DNA from 3 places in the Cupriavidus sp. 05L310 genome. Region 2 is predicted to be linked to each of the others. Evidence: predicted binding sites of a transcription regulator. Region 2 holds the regulator's gene; each other region holds the start of a gene.
What was found. Region 2 encodes sigma-54, which starts transcription at its own class of promoters, with help from an activator protein. Its sites were predicted from a motif close to TGGCANGNAANCTGCTTT; they were not measured.

Region 1 (9,965 bases), on a different contig from region 2:
TGCGAGGGGAGCGGGTGCCCGCAACGGGCGCCCGCCGGCCCCGGCACTCCAGGGTGTCGCGGCAAGGAAATCAAACGGTTTAACGCAGCGCCGAAGAGCAGATGGGCGCGTTGATGTAGACGTCGCCCACGCGGCGCTCGCCCCGCTCGTTGCGCGTCATATAGCGGAACATCATGCTGATGCCCAGCTTGGTCAGGATTTCCACATCCCGGTTGGCGCAGATATTGCGCTGCAGGGGCGCGGCATAGCTGAGCTCGAAGCTGGCGAGGTCCAGCATGGGGCCTCGATACTTGGTCAGCTCAAGCTGGAAGAGGATGTGTTTGCCCGGTACCGACTGGCAGCGGCGCAGGCGCGTCTCGCCATCGATTTCGATGGGCAGCGCATCGTTGAGTTGTCGGCAGGCCCGCGACAGTATGTTGTCCGGCCGCGCTGTGTTGCGCAGCAATTCCGGTACGCCCGCTGCGCCGGTGTTCTGGCCAGTGGCCGCGCCCTTGAGCATTTGCGCCAGCGCATCGGCTTCGTCAACCACGACGGGTGCGGAGGCGGCGGCCCTGACTGGCGGCGTTGCCGCGCGCGCTTGCTGCGCCCACGGCAAACCGGCCGCGCCGGCGGCCAGGGTAAGTAAGACAGAAAGCAGTGTGTATCTTGTTCTCATGCAGGAAAACGTTGCCGGAAGCCGTTTCGGTGGCCGGGCTTCCGCGGTGCGTCGGGCTGCGCGATCGTCCGCCCGGGGCGTCCGACAGGCTGGCATTGTACCCTTGGCGTTACTGCGGTTGAAAGCCACGCACTCCTCCGATCCGCGGCGAGGCGAGGCCCGTTGCCGCCGGCATGTCCCGGCACCGTCGGGCCTGTCATCACAGTTGCGCGCGTCCAGGCGGATGCGCGCCTGCATCATCGCCGCGCGGCGTGTCGGGTGCGCGGCTTGTTACGCTATGCAACAATTACGCTTCTTACCGCTCCCGCGCCGCTCGCGTCGCTGACGCATTGGCGCAGGTGGCCATTCCGGCCGCCCCGTTGTTCCTCAGGATGTTTCGATGACTCGCTCCGCCCGCGCCCCACAGTCCGCGCGTTTCCCGATTTGGCTCCTGGTATGCGCTTCGCTCACTGCGCTGGCGCCCCTTTCGATTGATATGTACCTGCCGAGCTTCCCTGCGCTGGCCGGCGATCTTGGGGTCGATATCGGGCGTGTGCAACTCACGCTGGGAACCTTTCTGGTGGGACTGGCGGTGGGGCAGGCCTTCTATGGCCCGATCAGCGACCGCTTTGGCCGCAAGCCGCCGCTGTACATTGGCCTGCTGTCCTATGCGCTCGCAGCGGCCGGATGCGCGCTCGCGCGCGACGTCGAGGCGCTGATGCTGTGGCGCTTCTTGCAGGCCCTGGGCGGCTGTGCGGGCATGGTAATGGCCCGTGCCGTGATCCGCGACCGGCTGGAGGCGCACGAATCCGCGCGCGCCTTCTCCTCGCTGATGCTGGTGATGGGCCTGGCGCCGATCCTGGCACCCATCATTGGCGGGGCCGTGCTCGCGGCCTTCGGCTGGCGCGCCATCTTCTGGCTGCTTTGCGCCAGCAGCCTGTTGATCTTGTGGGTGGTCCACCGGTACATGGAAGAATCGCTCGACACCGTCAATGCCATGCCACTGCGCCTTGGCCGCGTACTCGCCAACTACGGCGAGCTGCTGCGAGACCGGGGCTTCGTCGGCTATTCGCTGTCTGCCGGCTGTGCGCAAGCGGGGATGTTCGCCTATATTGCGGGGTCGCCGTTCGTGCTGATCGAGTTGCATGGCATCGATCCCTCTTATTACGGCTTCGTATTCGGTGCCAACGCGTTGGGCTTGATTGGCATGTCGCAACTTAACGCGCGCCTGGTGCGCAACCGCACGCTTGACCACGTGCTGGGCGGCGCCCTGGTTGCGCCGTGCGCGGCAGGCCTGGCATTGGCCGCCGCGGTGCTGGCCGGACTGGCGCCGTTGCCGGTGTTGCTGGCCGGATTCTTTGTGTTTATCGCCAGCCTTGGATGCATCCTGCCGAACGCGTCGGCCCTGGCCATGGCCGAGCAGGGCCAGCGGGCCGGCACAGCGTCCGCGTTGATGGGGACGCTGCAATTCGGGCTGGGCACCCTGGCCGGCGCCGGGGTCAGCTTCTGGCGCGACGGCAGTGCATTGCCGCTGGCGGTAGTCATGGGTATTTGCGGTACCGGTGCGGTACTGATGCGCGTCTTCGGCCGTTCAGGCAAACCGGCGCACGGCGCCGGCTGACTGCTGCCGCCGTAGCGTAGCGGGGCGGCCTGGTTCCACGCTTCCGGCGCCTCCTTTCTCGGCACGGTTACGTGGCCGCGCTGTTTTGCAGCACCACCAGCTGGGCTGGCATCGGCGCGGAGAATCCGGCCTCGCCGAAGCTCTCGCGGATCACGCGGTTGGTGTCGAAATACACCTGCCAGTAATGATCGGTATGGCAGTATGGACGCACGGCAAGGACGGGGCCGACCAGGTTGAATTCGAGAATCTCCACGTCCGGCGGCGGTTCAGTCAGCACGTTGGGCAGTGCGGCCATGCGTTCCTTGAGCAGCGCGGCGGCGGCGATGTGGTCGGTACTGCCGGCCAGCTGCGCCTTGAGTTCAACGCGGCGGTAGGCGTTGGCGCTGAAGTTCTGGATGGTGTCCGCGAAAATCTTGTTGTTGCCGACCACGGTCAGGACATTGTCGGGCGTATCCAGCGTGGTGCAGAACAAGCCGATCTCCCTGACCGTGCCGGTGATTCCACCCACCGTGACGAAATCCCCGACCTTGAATGGCCTCAGCACCACGAGGAAAGCCCCCGCGGCAAAGTTGGACATCAAGCCCGACCAGGCCATGCCGATGGCAACGCCGGCCGCGGCGATCAGCGCGGCGAAGGTGGTGGTCTGGATGCCGAAATAGCCCAGGATGCCGATCACCAGCACGACATTGAGCGTGACCGTGACGATGGACCCGACGTAACGCAGCAAGGTCGGATCGACCTTCTGCTTGGCCAGCGCCCCCTGCACCAGCCGCACCACGAAATGAATCAGCGACCGGCCGATCACCCAGAAGGCGAGGGCAGCAAGTATCTTGATCCCGAATTCGGTCGCATAGGCAATCACTACGTCCTGAAGCTTCTGCAGCGTTGTAGCATCCATCGCGGTTCTCCCTTGCTGGCTCGGCAGGTACACGGGCAACGAACATCATGCAGCGGATTCCCGGGCGCATCGGGGGCAAGACACGAGTGCGGGCAACGCATTATTGCTACGCCGCGTGCGGAAGTTCAAGCACAAAATGGCCGCCACGGGCGCAGCGCGCCACTGGCCGCCAACGGCCGGGGATCCGCGGCAGCGGATGGCGCGGGGGGGCAAGCCCCCTGCGCGCCGCGGCTTACCAGTTGGTTTCGCGCTCCGGCGTGGCGGAGATGCGATGCAACGACAGGTCCGCGCCGTTGTATTCCGATTCGGCATCGAGCCGGATGCCGACCAGCTTCTTCAATGTGCCGTAGACCACGGTGCCGCCCACCAGGGCGATGACGATGCCAAGCAGCGTGCCGATCGTCTGCGCGCCCAGGGAGACGCCGCCGATGCCGCCCAGCGCCTGGCTGCCAAAGATACCGGCGGCAATGCCGCCCCAGGCACCGCACAGCCCATGCAACGGCCAGACGCCCAGCACGTCGTCGATATGCCATTTGTTCTGGGCCAGCGTAAACAGGTAAACAAACAGCGCGCCGGCGATGGCCCCGGTCACCAGCGCACCCAACGGATGCATCAGGTCCGAGCCCGCGCAGACCGCCACTAGGCCGGCAAGCGGGCCGTTGTAGGCAAAGCCGGGGTCGTTGCGGCCCGCCGCCCAGGCGGCCAGGGTACCGCCCGCCATGGCCATCAGCGAATTGATGGCGACCAGCCCGCTGATCTTGTCGACGGTCTGCGCGCTCATGACATTGAAGCCGAACCACCCCACCGCCAGCACCCAGGCGCCCAACGCCAGGAAGGGGATATTGGAGGGCGGGTGGGCGCTGATGCGGCCGTCCTTCTGGTAGCGTCCGCGGCGCGCGCCCAGCAGCAGGATTGCCGGCAGCGCGATCCAGCCGCCCATGGCGTGAACCACGACAGAGCCGGCGAAGTCGTGGAAGGGCACGCCCGCGACGGAGGTGATCCAGTCTTGCACGCCGAACCGGTTGTTCCAGGCGATGCCTTCGAAGAAGGGATACACCAGGCCAACCAGGACGAAGGTTGCCATCAGTTGCGGATTGAAACGCGAGCGCTCGGCAATCCCGCCGGAAATGATGGCGGGAATGGCGGCCGCAAAAGTTGCCAGGAAAAAGAACTTCACCAGTTCATAGCCGCTTCGTTGCGCCAGTTCATGGGCGCTGGTAAAGAATTCGACCCCATACGCCACGGTGTAGCCGATGAAGAAATAGGCGATGGTGGAAATGGCGAAATCCACCAATATCTTGACCAGGGCGTTGACCTGGTTCTTCTTGCGCACCGTGCCTAACTCAAGAAACGCAAAGCCCGCGTGCATAGCGAGCACCATGATCGCCCCCAGCAGGATGAACAGGGCGTCGGTGCCGCTTTTCCAATTGTCCATACATTCCTCGTGCTCAAAATGGGAGCACTGGTATGCAAAAAGCATTCCAGTGTGGGGCATCTTGGCGGGGAATCTGCACCGTGTTGGGTGCTTTTGCACCGGATTGTCGCGCCTGCGGGGGCTGCCCCGTTGATAGCAGCGAGGGCGATCGCCTTGCAGTCCCTGTGGGGACAGGCAAAAGCCTGCGCCAAAATGATGCACCGCATTGATTTGGGGCGTAGCCCTCTCACACCCATGCACCATAATGGGAGATTGCACCGCTCTTGCCCAGAATCGGGGCATGCCGCCGCCTGTGATCCGCGCATCGCACCGGCGGTGGTAGCGAGCGGACGAAGCAAAGCCGCATCGCGCCACAAGGGATGCGCGTCGCCCGTACGCGCGTTCGAATTCTGCCTAGCCTCAACGGGCGCATTTGAAAGGGCGGAAAAGGGGGGTAAATTCCCCGCAAAGGCGCTTGACTCAAGGATTTGCGGCTTTTTTCGTTGCATTGGTGCCACTGGGGATTGCCCAATGCGTAAAGCGCGGATTAGACTGCGCCGATCGGTAATTTGCCGCGTGGCAGACACTCCGATCAAGACGACCAACAAGGGAAATCAGCCATGAATAAAGGTGAACTGGTATCTGCCATCGCCGCGGACGCCGAATTGAGCAATGCAGCGGCAGAGCGCGCACTGAATGCGGCTCTGGACAATATTAAGAAGGCGGTTGCCAAGGGTGATTCGGTAACGCTGGTGGGTTTCGGCAGCTTCAGCTCCGGCAAGCGCGCCGCGCGTACCGGCCGCAATCCGCGTACCGGCGAGACCATCAAGATTCCGGCCGCAAAGACGGTCAAGTTCTCTGCCGGCCAAGGGTTCAAGGACGCTGTGAACAAGAAGAAGTAAGCAGTCCGCGCCTTGAGCGCTGATAAGAAGGCGGCCCGAAAGGCCGCTTTTTTGTTGGCGCCGGGGTGCGCCGGGACGTGCTCCGCCACAAGGCAAGGGGCCCGTTCCGGGTTAAACTGCCGATCGTCGGCACCAGCCTTTCGACCCGCTTCGCGGGTCCGCCCGGCCGCTTCCAGATTCCGGATTTCATCATGAACGACCTGTCCCACCAGCTTTCCATGACCGTGCTGATGACGCCGGACATGGCCAATTTCTCCGGCAATGTGCACGGCGGCACCATCCTCAAGTATCTCGACATGGTGGCTTATGCCTGTGCCAGCCGCTACGCGGGGCGCTATGTCGTGACCTTGTCGGTCGATCAGGTCGTATTTCGCCAGCCCATCCACGTGGGAGAACTGGTGACCTTCCTGGCAGCAGTCAATTTCACCGGGCGCAGCTCCATGGAGATCGGCATCAAGGTCATCACCGAGAACATTCGCAGCAAGCTGGTGCGCCATACCAATAGCTGCTATTTCACCATGGTGGCGGTGGACGATAATGGCGCCCCGGCCGAGGTGCCGGCGCTGGTGCCGCGTGACGAAGTCGAGCGCCAGCGCTTTGCCGCGGCCCAGCTGCGCCGCCAGCTTCGCCAGGAAATGGAAAAACGGCACGACGAAATCACGGGCAAGGTGTCCTGAGGTGGAAGGGGCACGCATGCATACCAGCCAGATGCGCCTGCTAGCGGCGCTGGCGCTGCTGGCGCCGGCCGCGCATGCCGAGGAGATCGGCAGCGTGAGCACCAATTTCCGCATGACCGGCTCCGACAAGGTGGTGATCGAGGCTTATGACGATCCGATGGTGCAGGGCGTGACGTGCTATGTCTCGCGTGCCCGCACCGGCGGCATCAAGGGATCGCTGGGCATGGCCGAAGATCCGCCCGAAAGCTCGATCGCCTGCCGCCAGGTCGGGCCGATCACGTTCAAGGGCCCGCTGCGCCAGCAGGACAACGTATTTTCCGAACGCATGTCGATCCTGTTCAAGACCTTGCACGTGGTGCGCACGGTCGACCGCAAGCGCAATACCCTGGTCTACCTGACCTACTCGGACCGCATCGTTTCCGGCAGCCCGCAGAACAGCGTGACCGCGGTGCCGGTGGCGGCGGAAACGCCGATTCCGGTCAAATAGTCGGCAACCAAGAATCCCATCCGGAGAACACAGCATGAGTCAGCAAGGCAAGGTAGCGCTGGTCACGGGCGCCGCCCGCGGCATCGGCAAGGCGGTGGCGCAGGCGCTGCTGGTGGCGGGCTACCGGGTGGTGTTCGCCGGACGTACCGCCGAACCGCTCCAGGCGCTGGCCGCGCAAGCCCGGGCCGATGGCCATACGGCGCTGGCGGTGCGGTGCGATGTGAGCGATCCGGCTTCGGTGGATCAACTGTTCGCGCAGGTCCGCGAACAGTTCGGCCGGCTCGACGTGCTGTTCAACAATGCCGGCATCAATGCGCCGGCGGTCTCGATCGACGAACTGTCGGTGGAGCAATGGAAGGCGGTGCTGGACACCAACCTGACCGGCGTCTTCCTGTGCTCGCGCGCCGCCTTCGCGCTGATGAAGTCGCAGAGCCCGCGCGGCGGCCGCATTATCAACAACGGCTCCATCTCGGCGCATGCGCCGCGCCCCAATACGGTCCCGTACACGGCCACCAAGCACGCCATCACCGGGCTGACCAGGAGCCTCTCGCTGGATGGCCGCGCCTTCGATATCGCTTGCGGGCAGATCGACATCGGCAACGCGGCCACCGACATGGCTTCGCGCATGGCGCGCGGCGTGCCCCAGGCCAATGGCGAGATCGCGCCCGAGCCGCTGATGGACGTGGCGCACGTAGCGAGTTCGGTGGTCCATATGGCCAACCTGCCGCTCGATGCGAATGTGCAGTTCATGACTGTGATGGCCACCAAGATGCCCTTCGTCGGCCGCGGCTGAACATCGCCCCGGCCGCCTTGCCCGCCTGCCGCGGGCAAGGCGGCTTGCTAGTTGGCAAGCGGCGCCAGCGCCTCGCTTTCGGCCCGGCAGTCGCCGGTGGGCTTCAGGCCCTTGGCGCGGACGTCGGCAAGCTCCGACCTGGCAGCCGCCAGATCCGCAAGGAAAGCGGGGTCGGCATGCAGCCGCGCCACGGTGGCTGCGCCCATGATGCGGCCCTGCATCGCATCGCTTTGCCAATGCACATTGCAGACCAGCCGGCTCTGCCCATAGGCCAGCCCGCGCGCCAGGATCGCATTCGACTGTTGGGGCGCGATTTCCGCCAGGATCAGTGCCCATGCCCAGCCAACGGCGTTATGCCCCGACGGGTAGGAGCCGTCCTTGGAAAGCATGGGCTCTTCGGCGGACGTGCAAGTCGGCTGATGGTTCACCCTGAAGGGCCGGGCGCGCGCATATTTGTCTTTTACGCCGTAGGTGGATAGTCCCGCATCGGCCAGGGTCCGGCGCAGCAGCAGGTAGAGCCTGGGCGTCTGCTCCTGCGATACCGGTGCGTCCAGGGCGCAGGAGAAGACATCGGCGGCCTGCGGGAATTTCAGGTTGGCGTCCTGGACCGCCAGCCGCCAGCGCGCCGTACCGCGCAGGGGCAGGTTGGCACGCGCGATCTCGTCGTCCAGCGCCTGGGCGGCTGAGCCGGGGGCGGGCGGTGGCGGTACGAGTGCCAGGCTGTCGGGCCGTGCCTGCGCCGGCAGGTAGCCGGCAAGAATCCCGGGCCGGATCTCCGGCACCGGGGCCGCGGCACTACCTTGCCCCTGGCTGGCGCATCCGGCTGCGATCAACGCGCCGGACAGGACCGACAAAGTCGCGATCCGGTTGATGAATGGCGAAAAATGCCTGGATGAATGGCTTGTCTGCATCTGATAGGTGTTTCCCTGTTATTCCCGTCGGACCGGCGTGGCACCGGCAAGCCTGGCCGACGTGCCCCCTTTCACGGCGACCGGGTTGCTATGCGTGCCTGGTTAAAGCCCGGCCTCAGGCCGCCGCGTCGAACATCTTGCGCAGAGTCGATTTCAGGATCTTGCCATTGGCATTGCGTGGCAGCATGTCGGGGCAGAAGACGATCCGCACCGGTACCTTGAAGGCTGCCAGCCGCTCGCCCACGAACGCCTGCAGCTCGGCCTCCGTCGCTTGCGCACCCGGCTTGAGGCTGACCACCGCCGCCGGTTCTTCGCCCAGCGTGCGGTGGGCGATGCCCACCAGCGCCGCGTCCATCACCGCCGGGTGATCGTACAGCGCGCTCTCGACCTCGATGCAATAGATGTTCTCGCCGCCGCGGATCAGCATGTCCTTCATGCGGTCGACGATATAGACGAACCCTTCCTCGTCCAGCCGCGCAATGTCGCCGGTCTTGAGCCAGCCGTCGATGAACGTCTGCGCGGTGGCTTCCGGCTTGTTCCAGTAACCGCGCACCACATTGGCGCCTCGCACCATCAGTTCGCCGGTTTCGCCGGTGGGCAAGCTGCGGCCGCGTCCATCCACCACCTTCATCTCGCCGATGGGCAGTGCCGGCCCGCCGCTTTCCGGGCGCGCTACATATTCCTCGGCGCTGTGGCTGGTGAAGGTGGCCGAGGTCTCGGTCATGCCCCAGCCGATGCCGGGCGCCGAGTGCGGGAACACCTCGGTGATGCGGCGCACCAGTTCGGCCGACGCGGGTGCGCCGCCGTAATTGACGTTTTCCAGCGAGGACAAGTCGAAGCGCTCGCGCTCCGGATGCTCGATGATCTGCCACGCGATGGTGGGGACACCGCCAGCCGCCGTGCAGCGCTCGCGTTCGATCAGTCCCATGGCGCGCACCACGTCCCAGCGGCGCATCAGTACGATCTTGGTGCCGCTGGCCAGCGCGCCGTTCAGCACCGCCATGCAGCCGGTGACGTGGAAGAAGGGCACCGACAGCAGCATGCCTTTCTGCGGTGCGGCAGGGTCAGGGGCCGGGATGGCTTCGCCGCGGCGCAGGCAATTGCGCATCGGGCTGAACGCGGCGGCCACCGCCACGTTTGTGGCATTGCGGTGGGTGCCAAGCGCGCCCTTGGGCTTGCCGGTGGTGCCCGAGGTGTAGAAGATGGTGGCGTCGTCGTCGGCGTGGAGCGGGATGTCCGGCACAGGCAACCCGGGCAGCGCGGCCCATTGCGCGGGCGTGCCGATCAGGCCTTCCAGCGCCGCGATGCGCGCGTCGGCCTGTGGCGCGGTGGCGCGGCTGACGTAGATCTTTTGCAGCGCGGGGCAGCCCGGCAGATGCTCCAGGATGCGGCCCAGGCGCTCGTCATCCACGATGGCGATCTTGCTGCCGGAGTCGGCCAGGCCGTATTCCAGTTCGGCGCCGGTCCACCAGGCATTGAGCGGCGTGACGATGGCGCCGGCCAGCAAGGCGCCGTAGAAGACCGCCGGCCATTCCGGCAGGTTGCGCATGGCCAGCGCAATGCGATCGCCCTTGCGCACGCCGTCGCGGATCAGCGCATGCGCGATGGTCAGCGCGGCACGGCCGAAC
Region 2 (9,965 bases):
TCGCGCACGGTGGTCAAGGATGTGTCCCTCGACGTAAAGAGCGGCGAGGTGGTCGGACTCCTGGGGCCCAACGGCGCGGGCAAGACCACCTCCTTCTACATGATCGTGGGACTGGTGGCGCTGGACGAGGGCGACATCGTGCTCGACGACAAGCACATCAGCGGCCTGGCCATTCACGAACGGGCACGCATGGGCCTGTCCTATCTGCCGCAGGAAGCTTCGGTGTTCCGCAAGCTGAATGTGCAGGAGAACATCCGCGCGGTACTGGAATTGCAGATCCAGGACGGCAAGCCACTTGGCAAGGCCGAACTCGAGCGCCGGCTGGACACGCTGCTCGATGACCTCCAGATTGCCCACCTGCGCGACAATCCGGCGCTTTCGCTGTCAGGCGGCGAACGCCGCCGCGTGGAAATCGCCCGCGCCCTGGCCTCGGCGCCCCGCTTCATCCTGCTAGACGAGCCCTTCGCCGGCGTCGACCCGATCGCGGTGGGCGAGATCCAGCGCATCGTCAGCTTCCTCAAGGCGCGCAATATCGGCGTGCTGATCACCGACCACAACGTGCGCGAGACGCTGGGCATCTGCGATCACGCCTACATCATCAGCGAAGGCGCCGTGCTGGCCTCGGGCCGGCCTGAAGACATCATCGCCAACGAGTCGGTGCGCAAGGTCTACCTGGGCGAGAATTTCCGCATGTAACGCGGCGCGCCACAGCAAGCGGCAGCTGCGGCGACCTTGTGCCCAAGGTGGCTCCGGTGTCGCCTTTTACCCTGCAACGATCACGGCGTCATCAGCGATAGCAATTTCCGTTCCACCGGCACGGAAGTTGGGCATAAAATAGGTCGCATGAAACCGTCGCTACAGCTCCGCCTCTCGCAGCATCTCGCGCTCACGCCGCAACTCCAGCAGTCGATCCGGCTGCTGCAACTGTCCACGCTCGAACTGCAGCAGGAAGTGGAACAGGCGCTGACCGAGAACCCTTTGCTCGAACGCGAGAACGACTGGCTCGACAGCCCGTTGCGCGTTGCCGCCGACGGCTCGGTCAACATGCAGAGCGCTCCCGCGCCGGCGCCCGCCGACGGCCAGGGCACCAGCGAGAACCGCCCCGACGGCGCGCCCGAGGCCGAAGACAGCTATTCCGACAGCAACGAGGACTACGGCAACGACTGGAGCCTCGACGACTTCGCCCGCCGCCCGCAAGGCGACGACGACGAAAAGACCCCGATGCAGTTGCGCGACGCCGAACCCACGCTGCGCGAACATCTGATGGAACAGCTCGCGCCGCTGAAAATTTCGTTGCGCGACAAGGGGCTGGCCATCTTCCTGGTCGAGTCGCTGGACGACGACGGCTACCTGAGCGCCTCGCTCGAGGAAATCTGCAGCGAACTGCCGGATGAACTTGAATTCGAGGTCGACGAGATCCACGCCGTCCTTACCCTGCTGCAGAGCTTCGATCCGCCTGGTGTCGGCGCACGCAATGCGGCCGAATGCCTGGCGCTGCAATTGCGCCGCATCAAGCACCCGCAGCGCGACCTGGCGCTGACCATTGTCACCAATCACCTGGAACTGCTCGCGGTGCGCGACTACACGCGCCTGAAAAAAGCGCTGCAGGTGGACGAGCCGGAATTGAAGTCGGCGCATGAACTGATCCGCTCTCTGGCGCCTTATCCGGGCCATGCGTACAGCCGCCCCGAAGCCGACTTCGTCGTGCCCGATGTTTTTGTCCGTAAACTGAATGGCGGCTGGATCGCGCAGCTCAATCCGGATGTGATGCCGCGGCTACGTATCAACGACATGTACGCGCAGATATTGCGCGGTGCAAAAGGCGATGCGGGTGCTGCGGGACTGCAGCAAAAACTGCAGGAGGCACGCTGGTTGATCAAGAATATCCAGCAAAGGTTCGACACGATATTGCGCGTTGCACAAGCTATTGTCGAACGTCAAAAGAACTTCTTCACCCACGGTGAAATTGCGATGCGCCCCTTGGTTTTGCGGGAGATTGCCGATACACTGGGTTTACACGAGTCCACCATCTCTCGGGTGACTACCAATAAATACATGGCAACGCCGATGGGGACTTTCGAGCTGAAGTATTTCTTCGGCAGTCACGTATCCACAGAAACCGGCGGCGCGGCCTCGTCAACGGCAATTCGTGCGTTGATCAAGCAACTGATAGGAGCCGAAGACGCCAGGAATCCCTTGTCCGACAGCCGGATTGCCGAATTGCTCGGCGAGCAAGGCTTCGTAGTGGCACGACGCACCGTTGCCAAATACCGCGAGGCGCTCAAGATTCCGGCAGTTACTCTCCGCAAGACTTTGTAGCCGAGTTGCATCGCCTGCCTGGTGCAACTCTTTCAGAAGGAGAAACGCTATGAACTTCAAGATCAGTGGACACCACTTGGACATCACGCCCCCGCTGCGTGAGTACGTGGAAACGAAACTGGAGCGTATCGTCAGGCATTTTGATCAAGTCATTGGCGTAAGTGTGCTGCTCTCTGTCGACAATACAAAAGAAAAGGACCGGCGGCAGTACGCGGAAATCAATCTACATCTCAAGGGCAAGGACATCTTTGTCGAAGCGCATCATGAAGACCTGTATGCCGCTATCGACGCGCTCGTCGACAAGCTCGACCGGCAGGTGATTCGCCATAAGGATCGCGTGCAAAGCCACGACCGCGAAGCGGTCAAGTATCAGATGGCCGCATCGCAGATGCAGCAATGACCGTGCCTGGTGGCCCACAGACCGGGCCGCCGGTGTCACTCCCTTGAAACCGGAATCAAGCCGCGCCCATAGCGCGGCTTTTTCGTTCCTGGCGCTCATCCGGGACCACGCGGGGGATTCCGCAACGCATATGGACCGGTGTATGCTGTGCAATACATAGTTCTCAAGCTCAACGATTTTTCCGTGCACGCGGCACCGCTTCCGCGCATCGGGTATTGCAATGCACAAGGCGGGGGCGGGCCTGCTCTATAATGGCCAGACGCCCGACACCGGCAGGGGGACACCCGGTGAAACTTCGGACCTTGGTTTTTTCTTCTTTTTTGCCCGGCGCGATGCCTCCCGGCCCCGGGCCTGCTTACTAGAAAACCCTGCGCATTCCACATGAATCGTTTGGCTAAATTGCTGCCACCCGGCAACATCAACCTCGACGTCAGCGTCACCAGCAAGAAGCGCGTGTTCGAACAGGCCGGGCTCCTCTTCGAGAACAACCATGGCGTGGCGCGCGCTACCGTGACCGACAACCTGTTCGCCCGCGAATCGCTGGGGTCCACTGGTCTTGGCGCCGGGGTTGCCATTCCGCATGGCCGCATCAAGGGACTGAAGCAGCCACTTGCCGCCTTCATGCGCCTGGCCGAGCCGATCCCCTTCGAATCTCCCGACGGCAAGCCGGTAGCGCTGCTGATCTTCCTGCTGGTGCCCGAACAGGCCACCCAGCAACATCTGGAGATTCTCTCGGAGATCGCCCAGCTGCTGTCCGACCGCGAGATGCGCGAAGGACTGGCTACCCTGCCCACCCCCGATGACGTGCACCAGTTGCTGACGCAATGGCACCCCTGACCGGCCTCGGCGATCTTTACGCAGGCGAGCGGGGCAATTGTCCCCGCTGTCTGAAAGCTCGCTCCTGAAAGCACCCGCATGGAACTCACTGGCGTCACCTCGCAGTCGATCTTCGACGACAACGCAGCCGATATCAAACTCTCCTGGGTAGCCGGCCTGGAAGGCGCCGACCGGGCGTTCGATGTCGAATTCGCACGTGAAGCCACTTCCGCGGCCGATCTCGTCGGCCACTTGAACCTGATCCACCCGAACCGGATCCAGGTCCTGGGCAAGCCCGAGATCACGTATTACCAGCGTCTCGACGACGAGATGCGCAAGCGCCAGATGGGTGAGCTGATCCTGCTGGAACCGCCCTTCCTGGTGATTGCCGACGGCATGGAGCCACCGCCCGACCTGGAACTGCGCTGCACGCGTTCCTCCACGCCCTTGTTCACTACGCCGGTGTCCTCGGCGGCGGTGATCGATCACCTGCGCCTCTACCTGTCGCGCATTTCCGCGCCACGCGTGACCATGCACGGCGTATTCCTCGACATCCTCGGCATGGGCGTGCTGGTGATGGGTGAATCCGGCCTGGGCAAGAGTGAGCTCGGCCTGGAGCTGATTTCACGCGGACATGGGCTGGTGGCGGACGATGCCGTGGATTTTGTCCGGCTCGGACCCGATTTCATTGAAGGCCGCTGCCCGCCCCTGCTGCAAAACCTGCTTGAAGTGCGCGGCCTGGGCCTGCTCGACATCAAGACGATCTTTGGCGAGACCGCGGTGCGCCGGAAGATGAAGCTGAAACTGGTGGTGCAGCTGGTGCGCCGCAACGACGGCGAATTCGAACGCCTGCCGCTGGATTCCCAGTATCTGGATGTGCTCGGCCTGCCCATCCACATGGTCAAGATCCAGGTGGCGGCCGGCCGAAATCTCGCCGTGCTGGTCGAGGCCGCCGTCCGCAACACCATCCTGCGCCTGCGCGGCATCGACACGCTGCGCGATTTCATGGACCGCCAGCGCGCCGCGATGCAAGCCGATGTGGCATCGCGGGGCCAGGGCCGGCTACTCTAGGCAGCCAGCGCCGTGCCTGGGCTGTTTCAATTGATTGCATTCGTCCGCGCTTCCGTCGTCAACGCGTTTGGGGCACAGGCCGTTTTGTGCAGTAATGGACATTGAGCCCAGCCCGAGTTGCCGCGCCGACATGGCCAGCAGCCATGAAGTTTTCCACAGCCAGGAGAGCAAGCATGAAGAGAATGATCGCGATGTGCGTGCTGGTAGCCCCGCTTTTCGCCAGCGGCGCCTTCGCCCAGAATGCACCGGCCGCAGCAACCGCAACGCCCGCGGCACCCGCAACGTCCGCAAAACCGGCAGCACCGGCAGCACCGGCGGCGCCCGCGGCGACAAACTCCCAACAGGACAAGATGAAGGCCTGCAATACGCAGGCCGCCGGCAAGAAGGGCGACGAGCGCAAGGCCTTCATGAGCGACTGCCTCTCCAACAAACCCGCCGCCGCTCCCGCCAAGAACAGCCAGCAGGAAAAGATGACGGCGTGCAACAAGGACGCTACCGGCAAGAAGGGCGACGAGCGCAAAGCCTTCATGAGCGAGTGCCTCTCCAAGTAAGCCCCCGCGTCACTTAGCATGCGGACATGCGAAAATGGCGAACCCTTCGGTTCGCCATTTTTGTTGGCGCCTCGCCGTCATGACGGCGTCATCACCTGATGTTATGCTTGTCGTGCTATGCGCATCATACTTATCACCGGAATCTCCGGCTCCGGCAAATCCGTTGCCTTGAACGTACTGGAAGACGCAGGTTACTACTGCGTTGACAACCTGCCGGCTCAGTTTATTCCGGCGCTGGCCCAGTATCTCGCAAGCCAGGGTTACACCCATCTTGGCGTCGCTACCGACATCCGCAGCCGCGAATCGCTGGACGAATTGCCCGGCACGCTGCGCAACCTCGCCTCCGAACACCAGGTCCGGGTGGTTTTCCTGACCGCCAATACGGATGCGCTGGTGCAGCGATACTCGGAAACGCGGCGGCGCCACCCGCTGTCGATGCGTATCGACAAGGCGACCCTCTCGGCCAATGCCGAACCTGCGGGCGTTGCAGACAATGCGCTCGATGCGCCATACAACGACACGTCCCTGATCGAAGCCATCGAGATGGAGCGCGAGCTGCTCAGCCCGCTGGCGGAGGCCGCGCACCGTATCGACACCAGCAACGTGCGCACCAATACGCTGCGCGCGTGGATCAAGGAATTCGTGCGCGGCGATGACCTGAAACTCACCTTGCTGTTCGAATCGTTTGGCTTCAAGCACGGCGTGCCCAGCGATGCCGACCTGGTGTTCGATGTCCGCTCGCTGCCCAACCCCTACTACGACCTGGCCCTGCGCCCGCTGACCGGACGCGACGAGCCCGTGATCGACTTCCTGCAGAGCCAGCCGATGGTGCTGGCCATGGCCGATGACATCCGCGCCTACGTGGAAAAGTGGCTGCCAAGTTTCATCGCGGACAATCGCAGCTACCTGACCGTCGCCATTGGCTGCACGGGCGGCCAGCACCGCTCCGTGTACATCGCTGAAAGACTTGCCAACTATTTTCGCGCCCATGGTAATGTGCTGGTGAGACACCGCGAGCTCGCACCCGGCGGCTGAAGGCCGCAGCTGCAGGTTTCGCGGCCAGGCTCGGCAATTCCCGCCCGAAACTCTGCTGGCTCAGCATGTCCTCACACGCCACGCCCGGCTCATCCGCTTCGACCACCGCTTCGTCCGGTACATCGTCGGTACCGCCTGCGCTGGATGGCCTGCCGCTGTTTCCGCTGCACACCGTACTCTTTCCGGATGGCCTGCTGCCGCTGCGCGTTTTTGAAGCACGCTATGTGGATATGGTGCGCGCTTGCATGCGCGATCACACACCTTTCGGCGTCTGCCTGATCGCCAGCGGCAACGAGGTCGCCCGCCCCAATGAACCCACCATGCCCGAGACCATCGGCTGCCTGGCGGATATCGTCGACTGCAATATGGAGCAGCTTGGCGTGCTGCTGATCAGTGCGCGCGGGCGCCAGCGCTTCCGGCTGATAGGCCACAGTGTGCGCGCCGATGGTTTGCTGGTGGGTCAGGCGGAATTGCTGCCGCCCGACATCATCGACTGCAAGCTTGAACTGCTGGGCGAATGCCTTGCTGTGCTGCGCCGTATCGTCGCCTCGCTCCACGCGGAGCATCCGGGCAAGCTTCCGTTTGCAGAGCCGTTCCTGTGGGATGACCCGAGCTGGGTGGCCAATCGGCTATGCGAGTTGCTGCCCGTGCCGCTCAAGGCCAAGCAGATGCTGATGGCGCTGCCGGACGCGGGGATGCGGATCGAGATCGTGCACAAGTACATGCGTCAACACCATATTCTCTGAGCCTCCCACGCGGCAAAGGGCTTTAGCTTTAGAACAATCCCCCCAGCGCCTGTGCTTCGAGCAGCTTGCGCACCGGTGCCGGTGTGCCCACCGCATCGAGATCGTCCAGCGAGAGCCAGCGTAGCGGAGTGCCATCGGCTGCGTCGTGGGCGCTCAGGCCGGTGACGTCCACGCGGATGGCGCGGATCAGCAGGCGGAAGTGGGTGAAGACGTGGGTGAGTTCGCCGACCATGCTGGCGGTGCCGGGCGTGCCGAAATCGCGGGCGCGTTCGCGGGCGGCGTCTTCGGCCAGTTCGGCATCGAAGGGCACGGTATCCACCGGCATTTCAGGCAGGCTCCAGAGGCCGCCCCAGATGCCGCTGTCGGGTCGCAACGCCAGCAGGACTTCACGGCCGCGCCGGACCAGCAGCATGACGGTGCTGCGCTCGGGAATGGCGGCACGCGGTTTCGGCGTGGGCAGCGCGGCGGTCAGGCCGTCCCGGCGCGCCACGCAGTCGCTGGCCAGCGGGCACGACGCCGCGGCAGCAAGGCAGGCCGGCTTGCCGCGCGAACAGACGGTGGCGCCGAGATCCATTACGCCCTGGGTATAGGACACCATGTCCTCGGCCTGTCCAGGCCCCTTCGGGGGCAACACCTCCTCCGCGATTTGCCACATGCGGTTCTCCACCGCCTTGACGCCCGGATGGCCGTGGATGCCGAAGAACCTAGCGAAGACGCGCTTGACATTGCCGTCCAGGATGGGGGATCGCACGCCAACACTGAAGGCGGCCACGGCCGCCGCGGTCGAGCGGCCGATGCCGGGCAGCGTCACCAGCACCTCGGGATCGGTAGGAAACACGCCGCCGTGCTCGCTCATCACGCTCTTGGCGCAGCGGTGCAGGTTGCGCGCGCGCGAGTAATAGCCAAGCCCTGCCCAGAGCGCCATCACCTCGTCCGCGCTAGCCTCCGCCAGAGCGGCAACGGTAGGCAGGCGGCCGACGAAACGCTGGAAATACTCGATCACCGCGCTGACCTGGGTCTGCTGCAGCATGATCTCCGACAACCAGATCCGGTAAGGGTCGCGGGTGTTCTGCCACGGCAAGTCATGGCGCCCGTGCAGGCGCTGCCAATCCACCACGCGCGTGGCGAAATCGGCGGGAACGGCGGGAACGGCGGGAACGGCGGCCAGGGAAAGATCGGTGGAAGAAACGGCGGGAGTAGCGGCTGGCTTGCGGGGCATCGGGAACGTGACGGAAAAGGCGGCAGCGCCGGAAGCGGCGGCGCGTCATGATACCGCCTTGCCGCCTCCGGCACCGCGCGCCAGCCGTGCTTCAGGCGGCGACGGCCCTGAGCTGGCCGTCTTCGGCGTCAGGCCGCAGGATCTGCCGGGAGAAGGATTCGATGCGTCCGCTGCGCTCGTCCAGCCCGTTCAGCACTTCCTCCAGCTGCGCGATGCGGCTTTCCAGCGTGTCGGTCGCCTCGTGGATGCGCTCGATCGAGTCGACCCGGCGACGCAGTTGCTTCTGATGCTCGCGTACCTGCGCCTCCAGCGGCGTCATCACTGACTTGAGCCAGATCTCGATATCGCGGTTGAGATCGCGAAAGGTTTCCAGCACGCGGCTTGCAACAGTGGAGAACGCGCTTTGCACCAGTTGCGGACGCGAGCGGGTCAGCATGCTCATGGCGCCGAAGTGCGTCTGGGCCAGTGCCAGCGTCTGCTGCAGTTCGCTCACGTAGCGCGCGGTGACAAACTGGATCGGCGCCGGCAACGTGAAGCCGTGCTCGGCATTGAAGCGGCGGTACATGCTGTCGGTGAGCTGGTGTAGCTGGACGATCTTCTGGTCAGCCTCGCTGACCAGTTCGCCTAGCCGGGCGAACAGCCCGTCCATGTCCTCGCGCATGCCGCGCGAGAAGAAGCGCTCCTTCATCTGCTCGCGGCGCTCGCGCATGGTGCGGCGCACGTCGCGCAGTTGCAGGCTCTTGATGATATCGGCGCTGTGACGTCCGAACACAAGACGCAGCGCCTGGAACTTGGCGATGCTCTGCTCGAACTCTTCCTTTTCGGACTGCACACGCATCAGCATGTGCTTGACCATCGCGTGGTTCTTGCCGCGCAGGCCGCGCAACTCGAACAACTGCTCGACGATGCTGCGGCGGCGGCTCTGCAGCAGTTGCTGCGCGCCACGCGTCATTTCCTCCACCGAGCGCTGTACCTGGTCGGCGACGATCTCACGCCGCTGTGGAATCAGTTGATCCGACAGAACATGTTCGAATTGCGGCAGGCCGCTGCGCGCCAGCAAGTCGTCATCGTGCGTGACCTTGGCCACCAGGCCCTTCTGCGCCGACACCGGATAGACGCGCGACTCGTCGATCCCCAGCACCTGGGCGCTGTTGGTGACCTGGCGCGTAATCTCGGCCGCGGTCTCGGCCGGCGACTTGAGCGGGTCCCACAGACCGTCGATCTTGTTCAGCACCGCCAGGCAGCCCTTGCGGTGGCCCGCGCTAACATGGCTGCGCCAGAGATCCAGGTCGCTCTTGGTCACGCCGGCATCGGCGGCGAGCATAAACACCACGACATGCGCCTCCGGAATCAGGCGCAATGTCAGTTCCGGCTCGGTGCCGATCGCGTTGAGACCCGGTGTGTCAAGGATTACCAGACCCTGGCGCAGCAGCGGATGCGGGAAATTGATAACTGCATGGCGCCAGCGGGAAATCTCCACCATGCCGTCGGCATCGAGCGCGTAGGCGGCGTCGGGATCGTTCTCGTTATACAAGCCGAGCGATTCCGCCATCTCCCGGGTGACGCGGTTGGTCTCGATCACGTGCCGGAACGCATCGAGCATCCCATCCGGCGACGAGGGATCGAGCGGCACGGTATGCCAGTGCGCGTCGACGTCGAGGAAATCAGCAGTGGAGGCTTCCTGCAGGCGCGTCTCGATCGGCAGCAGGCGGATGCACGGCGCCTCGGCCTCGTCGTAGCGCAGCTCGGTCGGGCACATCGTGGTGCGCCCGGCGGATGACGGCAGGATGCGCCGGCCATAGTCTGCA
Region 3 (9,965 bases), on a different contig from region 2:
TGCTGCTGGGCGAGACCGGCGTCGGCAAAGAGCGCTTCGCGCAAGCGCTGCACGCGGTCAGCGCGCGGGCCGACAAGCCTTTCATCGCCGTCAATTGCGCGGCGATCCCCGATGAACTGATCGAAGCCGAGCTGTTCGGCGTGGAGAAGGGCGCCTTCACCGGCGCCCACCAGTCGCGCCCCGGCCGCTTCGAGCGGGCGCATGGCGGCACGCTGTTCCTGGACGAACTGGGCGAGTTGTCGGCGTCGGCGCAGTCCAAGCTGCTGCGGGTGCTGCAGGAAGGCGAGGTGGAGCGGGTGGGCGGCACCGAGCCGCGCAAGGTGGACGTACGGCTGGTGGCCGCCACCAACGTAGACCTGGCCGAAGCCGTGAAGCAGGGGACTTTCCGCAAGGACCTGTACTACCGGCTCAACGTCTATCCCGTCACCATCCCGCCGCTGCGCGAGCGCCTCGACGATATCCGCCTGCTGGTAGAGCGCTTCATTGCCCGCTACGGCGCGCGCCACGGCAAGAAGATCGTCGGCATCACCGACCGCGCGTTGGCGGAACTTAGGCGCTACGACTGGCCGGGCAACGTCCGCGAACTGGAAAACGTGATCGAGCGCGGCGTGATCCTGGCCAGCAATGGCGGGCAGATTTCCGCGGACCACCTGTTCCTGCCCAGCAGCGCGCCGCAGGGGATGGACACCGCGCCGCGCCTGGGTGTCAGGGGCACGCTGCCGGAACTGCGCGAAGCGGCGGTGCACGGGCTGCTTGACCATATGGCCGAGCAGCAGCTCGCGCTGGGCGATGTCGAGACCGTGTTGATGGAAGCGGCGATGCAGCGCGCCAACGGTAATATGAGTCAGGCGGCGCGGTTGTTGGGGATTACGCGGCCGCAGTTGGCGTATCGGTGGAAGACGAGGGGGATTCGGGGGGAGGGGGGGTGATTTGGTTGGGTTGGTCGCTGTTTGTTTGAGCGGCGATGGTTTTTGCACCCAACAGCCGTACGACATCGCCCTGCTGGGTTGGTCGGTGTTTGTTTGAGCGGCGATGGCTATTGCACCCAAGTGCGTACGACATCCCCCTGCGGGGGACGCCGGTCACTCTTCTTTGCTTCGGCAAAGAAGACTAACGAGAAGAAAGCCGACCCTGCCGGGAGCAGAGCAATCGCGGGGGCGAGGGGCGCTGGTTTCGTCGTACGGCCGCAGTTTTGCTGGCATCTGCCGTTACCAGCTTGTAGGGCATCGCAATGGCATGATCCATGGGTTTCGTGGTGATGCCCTTGACCTCGTGTGTGGTGACCATTCCCACATCTGCCGTTACCGGCACGGACCACCACGACACACCACATGCCAATGGTTTCGTGGTGGGGCGGGCGCGGTGGTGAAGGCCTGGGGCATATCACCCGGTGCCACCGCGCCCACGACGGAACCGGACCGCCTGAAACTTCGTGGCCGGCCACTACGCGAGCGACAGACGGCTTGAAGCAAGTGATGTCTGCTACCGGGGGCCTCACCACGAATCCCGGAAGCTGGCAGGATCGTGGCCAGTCAAGCCGGTACCGGCAGAAGCCCGCCGGCACTCTGGGCTGTACGACGAAATCATCGATATTCGAGAGCCTGATGGCTCTGCCCCCGGCAGGGTCGGCTTTCTTCTCGTTAGTCTTCTTTGCCGAAGCAAAGAAGAGTGACCGGCGTCCCCCGCAGGGGGATGTCGTACGCACTTGGGTGCAATAACCATCGCCGCTCAAACAAACACCGACCACCCTCGCAGGGGGATGTCGTATAGCTGTTGGGTGCAAAAACCAACGCCGCTCAAACAAACCGCGCCACCCACCACCCAAAAGCCATTTAATCATTTGATGCAGTCAGCAATCCACACCCCAAGCAAGTGACCAATCCGGTTGTTGCGCCGCATGCGCCCGCAATCCCTTCCCCCTCCTACCTCTAACCTCCCCCCGCCCCCATCACTGTTGCAGCGCCGCAGCCTTACCGCGATTCCGCCGACTGCCCGCAAACCACCGCCCGGCGCGACATTTGATCAATTGATCAAATGTCGCCGCCATCTTCATCAATTGATAGAGCTATGGCGCGGGCATCGCTTCGGGTAAACGCGCAAGCCGGTCCGGCAAGATTCCCAGGATCCCTTGTGCCGTCGTGATTTGCATCCGCTGGCACGCTCTTCGCAATAGAGGCCATACAAGCCAAGCGAAGGAGCAGCGCCATGATCAACCAGTCGGTCCCCTTGTTTGAAGCCACGCCCCGCTACGTCCGCGTCGGCGGTCGCACGCCGGAAGGCTTCGTGCAGTTTGCCTTCAGCGTGTCCGACCCGGAGCTCAACGTCGAGCTGATCATGCCCGAGCCGATGTTCGAGGCTTTTTGCAGCGTCAACCACGTGCGCTTCCTGCCCCCGGAAACTCCGGTGGCCGGCCAGGACGACTGAGCACGCCAAGCCCCGCGCACCCGTTCCCCCCACATAAAAAACAGCAAGACCCAGGAGACCAAAGCGATGCAAGTCGACATTAAGACCCAGCAGATCCAGCCGCTGCGCCAGACCTACGGCCACGTGGCCCGCCGCTTCGGCGACAAGCCCGCCTCGCGCTACCAGGAGGCAACCTACGACGTGCAGTCGGAGGTCAATTTCCACTACCGCCCGACCTGGGATCCGCAGCACGAGATCTACGACAAGCGCCGCACCGCCATCGTGATGAAAGACTGGTACGCGCTCAAGGACCCGCGCCAGTACTTCTACGGCGCTTACGTGACGGCGCGCGGCCGCCAGCAGGACGCCACCGAGAAGAGCTTCGCCTTCGTGGAGAAGCGCGGCTTGCTGCAGGCGCTGCCCGCCGAATGGCAGGACCGCCTGGCCGACGGCCTGCTGCCGCTGCGCCATGTGGAGTGGGGCGCCAACATGAACAACTTCTATTGCGCCGACTACGGCTGGGGCACGGCCATCACGCAGGCCTGCACCTACTGCGCGATGGACCGTCTCGGCATTGCCCAGTACCTGACGCGCATCGGCATGCTGCTCGACGGCAATACCGGCGTGGCGCTGGAGCGCGCCAAGGTGGCCTGGATGGAGAGCGCCGCGTGGCAGCCGATGCGCCGGCTGGTCGAGCGCAGCTTCGTGATCGAGGACTGGTTCGAGACCTTCGTTACCCAGAACCTGGTGCTCGACGGCCTGCTTTACCCGATGGTGTACCAGCACGCCGACGCCGCCATCGTCCGCGGCTGCGGCACGGGGCTGGCGGTGCTGACCGAGTTCATGAACGACTGGCGTGAAGAGCATGCGCGCTGGGTCGACTCGGTGGTGCAAACCGCCGCTGCCGAATCCGACGCCAACCGCGTGCTGCTGTCCGGCTGGGCCCGCGCCGCGCGCACGCAGGTGGCCGAGGCGCTGGTGCCGGTGGCCGACACCTTGCTGGGCGAGGGTGGCGAGCAGGTGATCGCGCTGTGCCTGGAGCAGTTCGACGTACGCCTGAACAAGCTTGGCCTTGCCGCCTGAGGAGCCCGCCATGACCGCCAACGTCTATATCGCGCTGCAAAGCAACGACGACACCCGTCCCATCATCGAAGCCATCACCGAGGCCAACCCGCACGCCGTGGTGTCGCAGTTTCCCGCCATGGTGAAGATCGATGCGCCGGGCCACCTGACCATCGTGCGCGAACTGGTGTCGGAAAAGCTCGGCCGCGAGTGGGACCTGCAGGAGATCCACCTGAACCTGATTTCGCTGTCGGGAAACATCGACGAAGACGACGACGCCTTCACCCTGCACTGGAACGCCTGAGACGGCCCGCCCACCGCAAAGAAAAACGGAGACAGAACACCATGGACGCACGCAAGAAGCTGAACCTGCGGGAAAAATACGCGACGATGACCCGCGACCTCGGCTGGGAAACCACCTACGAGCCGATGGACAAGGTCTTTCCCTACGACAAGTACGAGGGCATCAAGATCCACGACTGGGACAAGTGGGAAGACCCGTTCCGCATGACCATGGACGCCTACTGGAAATACCAGTCGGAGAAGGAGCGCAAGCTGTACGCCATCATCGACTCCTTCGTGCAGAACAATGGCCACCTCAACGTCTCGGACCCGCGCTATCTGAATGCGCTGCGCCTGTTCCTGACCGGCGTGACCCCGCTGGAATACGCGGCGCACCGCGGCTACGCCCATCTCGGGCGGCACTTCCGCGGCGCCGGTGCGCGGGTCGCGGCGCAGATGCAGTCGATCGACGAGCTGCGCCATGCCCAGACCCAGATGCACACGCTGTCGGTCTACAACAAGTACTTCAACGGCTTCGGCGAGTGGCAGCACATGCACGACCGGGTCTGGTACCTGTCCGTGCCCAAGTCCTATTTCGAGGACGCCATGAGCGCGGGGCCGTTCGAGTTCATCACCGCGATCTCGTTCTCCTTCGAATATGTGCTGACCAACCTGCTGTTCATGCCCTTCATGTCGGGCGCGGCCTACAACGGCGATATGGCTACGGTGACGTTCGGCTTCTCCGCGCAGTCCGACGAATCGCGCCATATGACGCTGGGCCTTGAGGTGGTGAAGTTCCTGTGCCAGCAGGACCCGGACAATATCCCGATCCTGCAGAAGTGGCTGGACAAATGGTTCTGGCGCGGTTTCCGCCTGCTCACGCTGGTCGGCATGATGATGGACTACATGCTGCCCAAGCGCGTGATGTCGTGGGCCGAAGCCTGGGAGATGTACTTCGAGCAGGCCGGCGGCGCGCTGTTCAAGGACCTGGAGCGCTACGGCCTGCGCATGCCCAAGTACCACGAGGTGGCCACCAAGACCAAGGACCGCATCACCCACGAGGCCTGGGGCACCTTCTACAACTACGCCGCCGCGGCCGGCTTCCATACCTGGGTGCCCAAGCAGGACGAAATGGCCTGGCTGACGGAGAAGTATCCCGACACCTTCGCGCGCTACTACAAGCCGCGTCTCGACTACTGGCTGGAGCGCCAGCAGGAAGGCGAGCGCTTCTATAACGGAACGCTGCCCATGCTGTGCCAGACCTGCCAGATCCCGATGGTGTTCTCGGAGCCTGACGATCCCACCCAGACCTGCTACCGCGAGAGCACCTACCACGGCATGCAGTTTCACTTCTGCTCGGACGGCTGCAAGGACATCTTCGACGGCGAGCCGCAGAAGTACGCCCAGGCCTGGCTGCCCGTGCACCAGATTTACCAGGGCAATTGCGGCGGCGCCTCGCTGGACGATGTGCTCAAGTGGTACCGCATCAACGTCGGCGCGGACAACCTCGATTTCGAAGGGTCGCAGGATCAGAAGAACTGGAACACCTGGAAGGGCGTGCCCGACACGGCGGCCTGAGCGCGCAACCGACAAGAGACAGAAGATAAGGAGACCACCATGTCCGTCGTATCCATTGGCCCCTACGAGTTCGAACCGGCCGATCGCGAGGCCGTGTTCCACGGCAACCGCCTGCTGTACATCGGCTGGGACCGCCACCTGCTGTTCTGCGCGCCGCATTGCCTGCCTTTTCCGCCGTCGATGCGTTTGCGCGATGTCGTGGAGAACGTGCTACCCGGCGTGTACGGCTACCACCCCGACTTTGCCCGCATCGACTGGAGCCGCGTGGAATGGCTGCGCGGCAACGCGCCCTGGCAGCCGGACCTGGACCGCACGCTGGAAGAGAACGGCCTGGGCCACAAGGCAGTAATCCGCTTCCGCACGCCGGGGCTGGACGGCATCGACGGCAGTTGCAGCTAAGCCGGCGCCGTGGCTGGAACGATCAGAAGGACTAGTAGGCTAGTAGGAGACACAAGATGTATTCCCTGACCATTGAACCGATCGGGCAGACCATCCCGATCGCGCCCGGCCAGACCGTGCTGGATGCCTGCCTGCGCAACGGTGTGTGGCTGCCGCACGCCTGCTGCCACGGCCTGTGCGCCACCTGCAAGGTGCAGGTGGTGGAGGGCGAGTTCGAGCATGGCGAAGCGTCCAGCTTCGCCCTGATGGACTTCGAGCGCGACGGCGGCCAGTGCCTGGCTTGCTGCGCCACCGCGCAGTCCGACATGGTGATCGAGGCCGACATCGAGGAGGATGCCGACTCGCTCGGGCTGCCGCTGGCGGACTACCGCGCCGAAGTGGTGGAGACCCGCGCGCTGACGCCCACCATCCGCGGCATCTGGCTGCGCGTGAAGGACGGCAATGCCGCCGCCTTCCAGGCCGGCCAGTACCTCAACCTGCGGGTGCCCGGCTGCGAACAGCCGCGCGCCTTCTCGCTGGCCAACCGTCCGGGTGACGACCTGGTGGAACTGCATGTGCGTCGCGTGGAAGGCGGCCAGGCTACGGCCTACCTGCACGAGCAGCTCGCGGTGGGCGATGAGCTTGGTTTCTCGGCGCCCTACGGCCGTTTCTTCGTACGCAAGTCCGCGCAGGTGCCGATGCTGTTCCTGGCGGGCGGTTCCGGTCTGTCCAGCCCGCGCGCGATGATCCTGGACATGCTGGCTGCCGGCGAGACCTTGCCGATCACGCTGGTGCAAGGCGCGCGCAATCGCGCGGAGCTGTACTACGACGAGGCGTTCCGCGCACTGGCCGACGCGCATCCGAATTTCCGCTATGTGCCGGCGCTATCCGACGAACCGGCCGGCAGTGGCTGGGATGGCGCGCGCGGCTACGTGCATGACGTTCTGCACGGGCTTTACGCCAATGGCGCCACCGCTGACTTCCGGGGGCACAAGGCCTACCTGTGCGGACCGCCACCGATGATCGAAGCCTGCATCCGCACGCTGATGCAGGGCCGGTTGTTCGAGGAGGACATCCACACCGAGAAGTTCATCTCCGCCGGCGATGCGCAGAACAGCGCGCGCAGCCCGCTGTTCAAGATCTGAAGGAGAGGGCGCCATGCATACCGTGGAGATTGCGGGAAGCGGCCAGCGCTATCCGTGCGCGCCGGAGCAGAACCTGTTGCGCGCGATGGAAGCGCTTGGCAAGCGCGGCATACCCGCCGGCTGCCGTGGCGGCGGCTGCGGGGTTTGCAAGGTGCGCATCGAGGCCGGCCGCTACCGCACCGGCAAGATGAGCCGGGCCTGCCTGTCGGCCGAGGAGGAGGGCAGTGGCCTGGTGCTGGCGTGCAAGGCCTATCCGGACAGCGATATCCGCCTGCGGCCGGTGGCGCTGCTGCAGCGCTGCCTGGACCGGCAGCGGGAGCGGCGGGAGGCACAGGAAGCGAAGGAATCAACGTAGCAAGCTTGCAGCAAAACGTAGCAATAAAAAAGATGGACCGATAACCCCATCATCAAGGAGACCGTCATGGCATTGACAGGCGTATTGCGCCCCGGGCACGTGGCATTGCGCGTGCTGGAACTCGAACCGGCGCTGAAACACTACACCGAAGTACTCGGACTGATCGAAACCGCGCGCGACGACAAAGGGCGCGTCTACCTGAAGGCCTGGGACGAGCACGACCACCACAGCGTGGTGCTGCGCGAGGCCGACAGCCCGGGCATGGACTACATGGGTTTCCGCGTCGATAGCGGCCGCACGCTGGAACGGCTGGCGCGGGAGGTGGAGCAGTCCGGCCTCGCATCGGATTTCCGGTGGATTCCTGCCGGCGAGCATCCGCATACCGGCGTGCGCTTCCGTTTCACCATTCCCACCGGCCATCCGATCGAGCTCTTCGCCGACAAGGACAAGCTGGGCTGCCTGACCGGCGACAGCAACCCGGACCCGTGGCCGGACGACCTGCGCGGCATGGCGCCCAGCCGCTTCGATCATTGCTTGCTGTATGGCGACGATCTGGATGGCACCGTCAGGCTGTTCCGCGACGTGCTTGGCTTCACGCTGGCCGAGCAGGTGGTGGCCGGCCCGGACAAGATGATGATCGGCGCTTTCCTGACCTGTTCCAACAAGGCGCATGACATTGCGTTCATTCGTCATGCCGAGAAGAACAAGTTCCATCACGCGTCGTTCAACCTGGACAACTGGGGCGAGGTGCTGAAGGCCGCCGACATCATTTCCAAGAAGGATGTGTCGCTCGATATCGGGCCGACGCGGCATGGCATTACGCGCGGCGCCACCATCTACTTCTTTGACCCTTCTGGCAACCGGAATGAGGTCTTCTCCGGCGGGTATATCCACTATCCGGACAAGCCGACCATCACCTGGACCGACAACGAACTGGGCCGGGCGATCTTCTATCACGACCGGAAGCTGAACGATGCGTTCCTGAGTGTATTGACCTGATTCCCGGCGTAGCGTCACGGCCGATGCCAAGTGTTTTCTCCCCTTTCCCGCTTGCGGGAGAGGGGAGAAAGGCGAATCACCAGCAAGATGCGGCGCACGCTGCCGCAACCAGCGAGACAACATGAAAGAGTTCAAGAACTTCATCAACGGCGAATGGGTGGCCACCAACCGCCAGTTCGACGACCGCAACCCGGTCGACAACAGCCTGATCGCCCGTGTGCACGAAGCCGGGCAGGCCGAGGTCGATGCCGCGGTCGCAGCGGCAAGGCAAGCGCTGAAAGGCCCTTGGGGCAAGATGACCGTGGCACGGCGTGTCGAGATACTGCACGCCGTAGCGGACGGCATCAACCGCCGCTTCGACGATTTCCTGCAAGCCGAGATCGCCGACACGGGCAAGCCGCTGTCCCTCGCCAGCCATATCGATATCCCGCGCGGCGCGGCCAACTTCAAGGTCTTCGCCGACCTGATCAAGAATGTGCCGACCGAGAGCTTCGCCATGGCCACGCCGGACGGCGGCGAGGCCATCAACTACGCGGTGCGCTCGCCGCGCGGCGTGATCGGTGTGGTGTGCCCGTGGAACCTGCCGCTGCTGCTGATGACCTGGAAGGTCGGCCCGGCGCTGGCATGCGGCAATACAGTCGTGGTCAAGCCGTCCGAGGAAACCCCCGCCACCGCCACGCTGCTGGGCGAAGTGATGAACGAGGCCGGTGTGCCGCCGGGCGTCTATAACGTGGTCCACGGCTTCGGCCCGGATTCCGCCGGGGCCTTCCTGAGCGCGCACCCGCATGTGAACGGCATCACGTTTACCGGCGAGACCCGTACCGGCGAGGCCATCATGAGAGCCGCCGCCAATGGCGTGCGCCCCGTCTCGTTCGAACTGGGCGGCAAGAACGCCGGCATCGTGTTCGCCGACGCGGACTTCGACAAGGCAGTCGCCGGCATCACCCGCTCGGCCTTCGAGAACAGCGGCCAGGTTTGCCTGGGCACCGAGCGCGTCTACGTGCAGCGGCCCATCTTCGAGCGCTTCGTCGCGGCGCTCAAGGCCAGGGCCGAGGGCTTGCGCATTGGCCGACCGGGCGACGAGGGCGTGAACATGGGCCCGCTGGTGTCGCTGGAGCATCGCGCCAAGGTGCTGTCCTACTACAAGAAGGCGGCGGAGGCGGGCGCCACCGTGGTCACTGGCGGCGGCGTGCCCGAGATGCCCGGCGCGCTGGCCGAAGGCGCCTGGGTGCAGCCCACCATCTGGACCGGGCTGCCCGAGGATGCGGCCGTGATCCGCGAGGAGATCTTCGGCCCCTGCTGCCATATCGCGCCGTTCGATACCGAGGAAGAAGTGATCCACCTTGCCAACGACACGCCTTACGGCCTGGCCGCCACGGTGTGGACATCCAACTTGGGCACCGCCCACCGCATGGGTAGCGCCCTGGACGTCGGCATATGTTGGATCAACGCCTGGTTCCTGCGCGACCTGCGCACCGCCTTTGGCGGCGCCAAGCAATCCGGCATCGGCCGCGAGGGCGGGGTGCATTCGCTGGAGTTCTATACCGAGCTGCGCAATGTGTGCGTGAAACTGTGAGCCAGTCCATGAAACCCGAACAAATCCTCGACATCGGCGCCAGCCTGCACCACGCGCTGTCCACGCGGCAGGCCGTCGCGCCGCTGACCGGGAGCTACCCCGAGCTGTCCATCGATGATGCCTACCGCATCCAGCTCGCCATGGTGCAGCACCGACTGGACGCCGGCGAGCACGTGATCGGCAAGAA

Region 1: AC1DS6_RS03700 (ammonium transporter) is a predicted target of sigma-54. The motif match lies at 4,620-4,637, and genes of this name have one in related genera.
Region 3: AC1DS6_RS05010 (phenol hydroxylase subunit) is a predicted target of sigma-54. The motif match lies at 2,154-2,171, and genes of this name have one in related genera.

Annotation. Positions count from the first base shown of each region.
Region 1 is NZ_JBFTOX010000004.1:53,800-63,764, reverse strand. It holds gene AC1DS6_RS03715 (hypothetical protein) at 80-655, opposite strand; gene AC1DS6_RS03710 (Bcr/CflA family multidrug efflux MFS transporter) at 1,035-2,255, shown strand; gene AC1DS6_RS03705 (mechanosensitive ion channel family protein) at 2,323-3,153, opposite strand; gene AC1DS6_RS03700 (ammonium transporter) at 3,386-4,588, opposite strand; gene AC1DS6_RS03695 (HU family DNA-binding protein) at 5,188-5,469, shown strand; gene AC1DS6_RS03690 (acyl-CoA thioesterase) at 5,661-6,146, shown strand; gene AC1DS6_RS03685 (CreA family protein) at 6,163-6,633, shown strand; gene AC1DS6_RS03680 (SDR family oxidoreductase) at 6,668-7,426, shown strand; gene AC1DS6_RS03675 (acid phosphatase) at 7,474-8,337, opposite strand; gene AC1DS6_RS03670 (class I adenylate-forming enzyme family protein) at 8,453-9,965, opposite strand, start outside.
Region 2 is NZ_JBFTOX010000016.1:54,843-64,807, reverse strand. It holds gene lptB (LPS export ABC transporter ATP-binding protein) at 1-696, shown strand, start outside; gene AC1DS6_RS13945 (RNA polymerase factor sigma-54) at 844-2,319, shown strand; gene hpf (ribosome hibernation-promoting factor, HPF/YfiA family) at 2,369-2,719, shown strand; gene ptsN (PTS IIA-like nitrogen regulatory protein PtsN) at 3,101-3,556, shown strand; gene hprK (HPr(Ser) kinase/phosphatase) at 3,635-4,606, shown strand; gene AC1DS6_RS13925 (PsiF family protein) at 4,780-5,157, shown strand; gene rapZ (RNase adapter RapZ) at 5,275-6,192, shown strand; gene AC1DS6_RS13915 (LON peptidase substrate-binding domain-containing protein) at 6,258-6,938, shown strand; gene mutY (A/G-specific adenine glycosylase) at 6,967-8,157, opposite strand; gene AC1DS6_RS13905 (dynamin family protein) at 8,249-9,965, opposite strand, start outside.
Region 3 is NZ_JBFTOX010000005.1:157,706-167,670, reverse strand. It holds gene poxR (phenol degradation transcriptional regulator PoxR) at 1-929, shown strand, start outside; gene AC1DS6_RS05010 (phenol hydroxylase subunit) at 2,206-2,424, shown strand; gene AC1DS6_RS05005 (aromatic/alkene monooxygenase hydroxylase subunit beta) at 2,491-3,486, shown strand; gene AC1DS6_RS05000 (MmoB/DmpM family protein) at 3,497-3,769, shown strand; gene AC1DS6_RS04995 (aromatic/alkene/methane monooxygenase hydroxylase/oxygenase subunit alpha) at 3,811-5,325, shown strand; gene AC1DS6_RS04990 (phenol hydroxylase subunit P4) at 5,365-5,724, shown strand; gene AC1DS6_RS04985 (NADH:ubiquinone reductase (Na(+)-transporting) subunit F) at 5,781-6,848, shown strand; gene AC1DS6_RS04980 (2Fe-2S iron-sulfur cluster binding domain-containing protein) at 6,862-7,203, shown strand; gene AC1DS6_RS04975 (catechol 2,3-dioxygenase) at 7,270-8,202, shown strand; gene AC1DS6_RS04970 (2-hydroxymuconic semialdehyde dehydrogenase) at 8,324-9,778, shown strand; gene dmpE (2-oxopent-4-enoate hydratase) at 9,787-9,965, shown strand, end outside.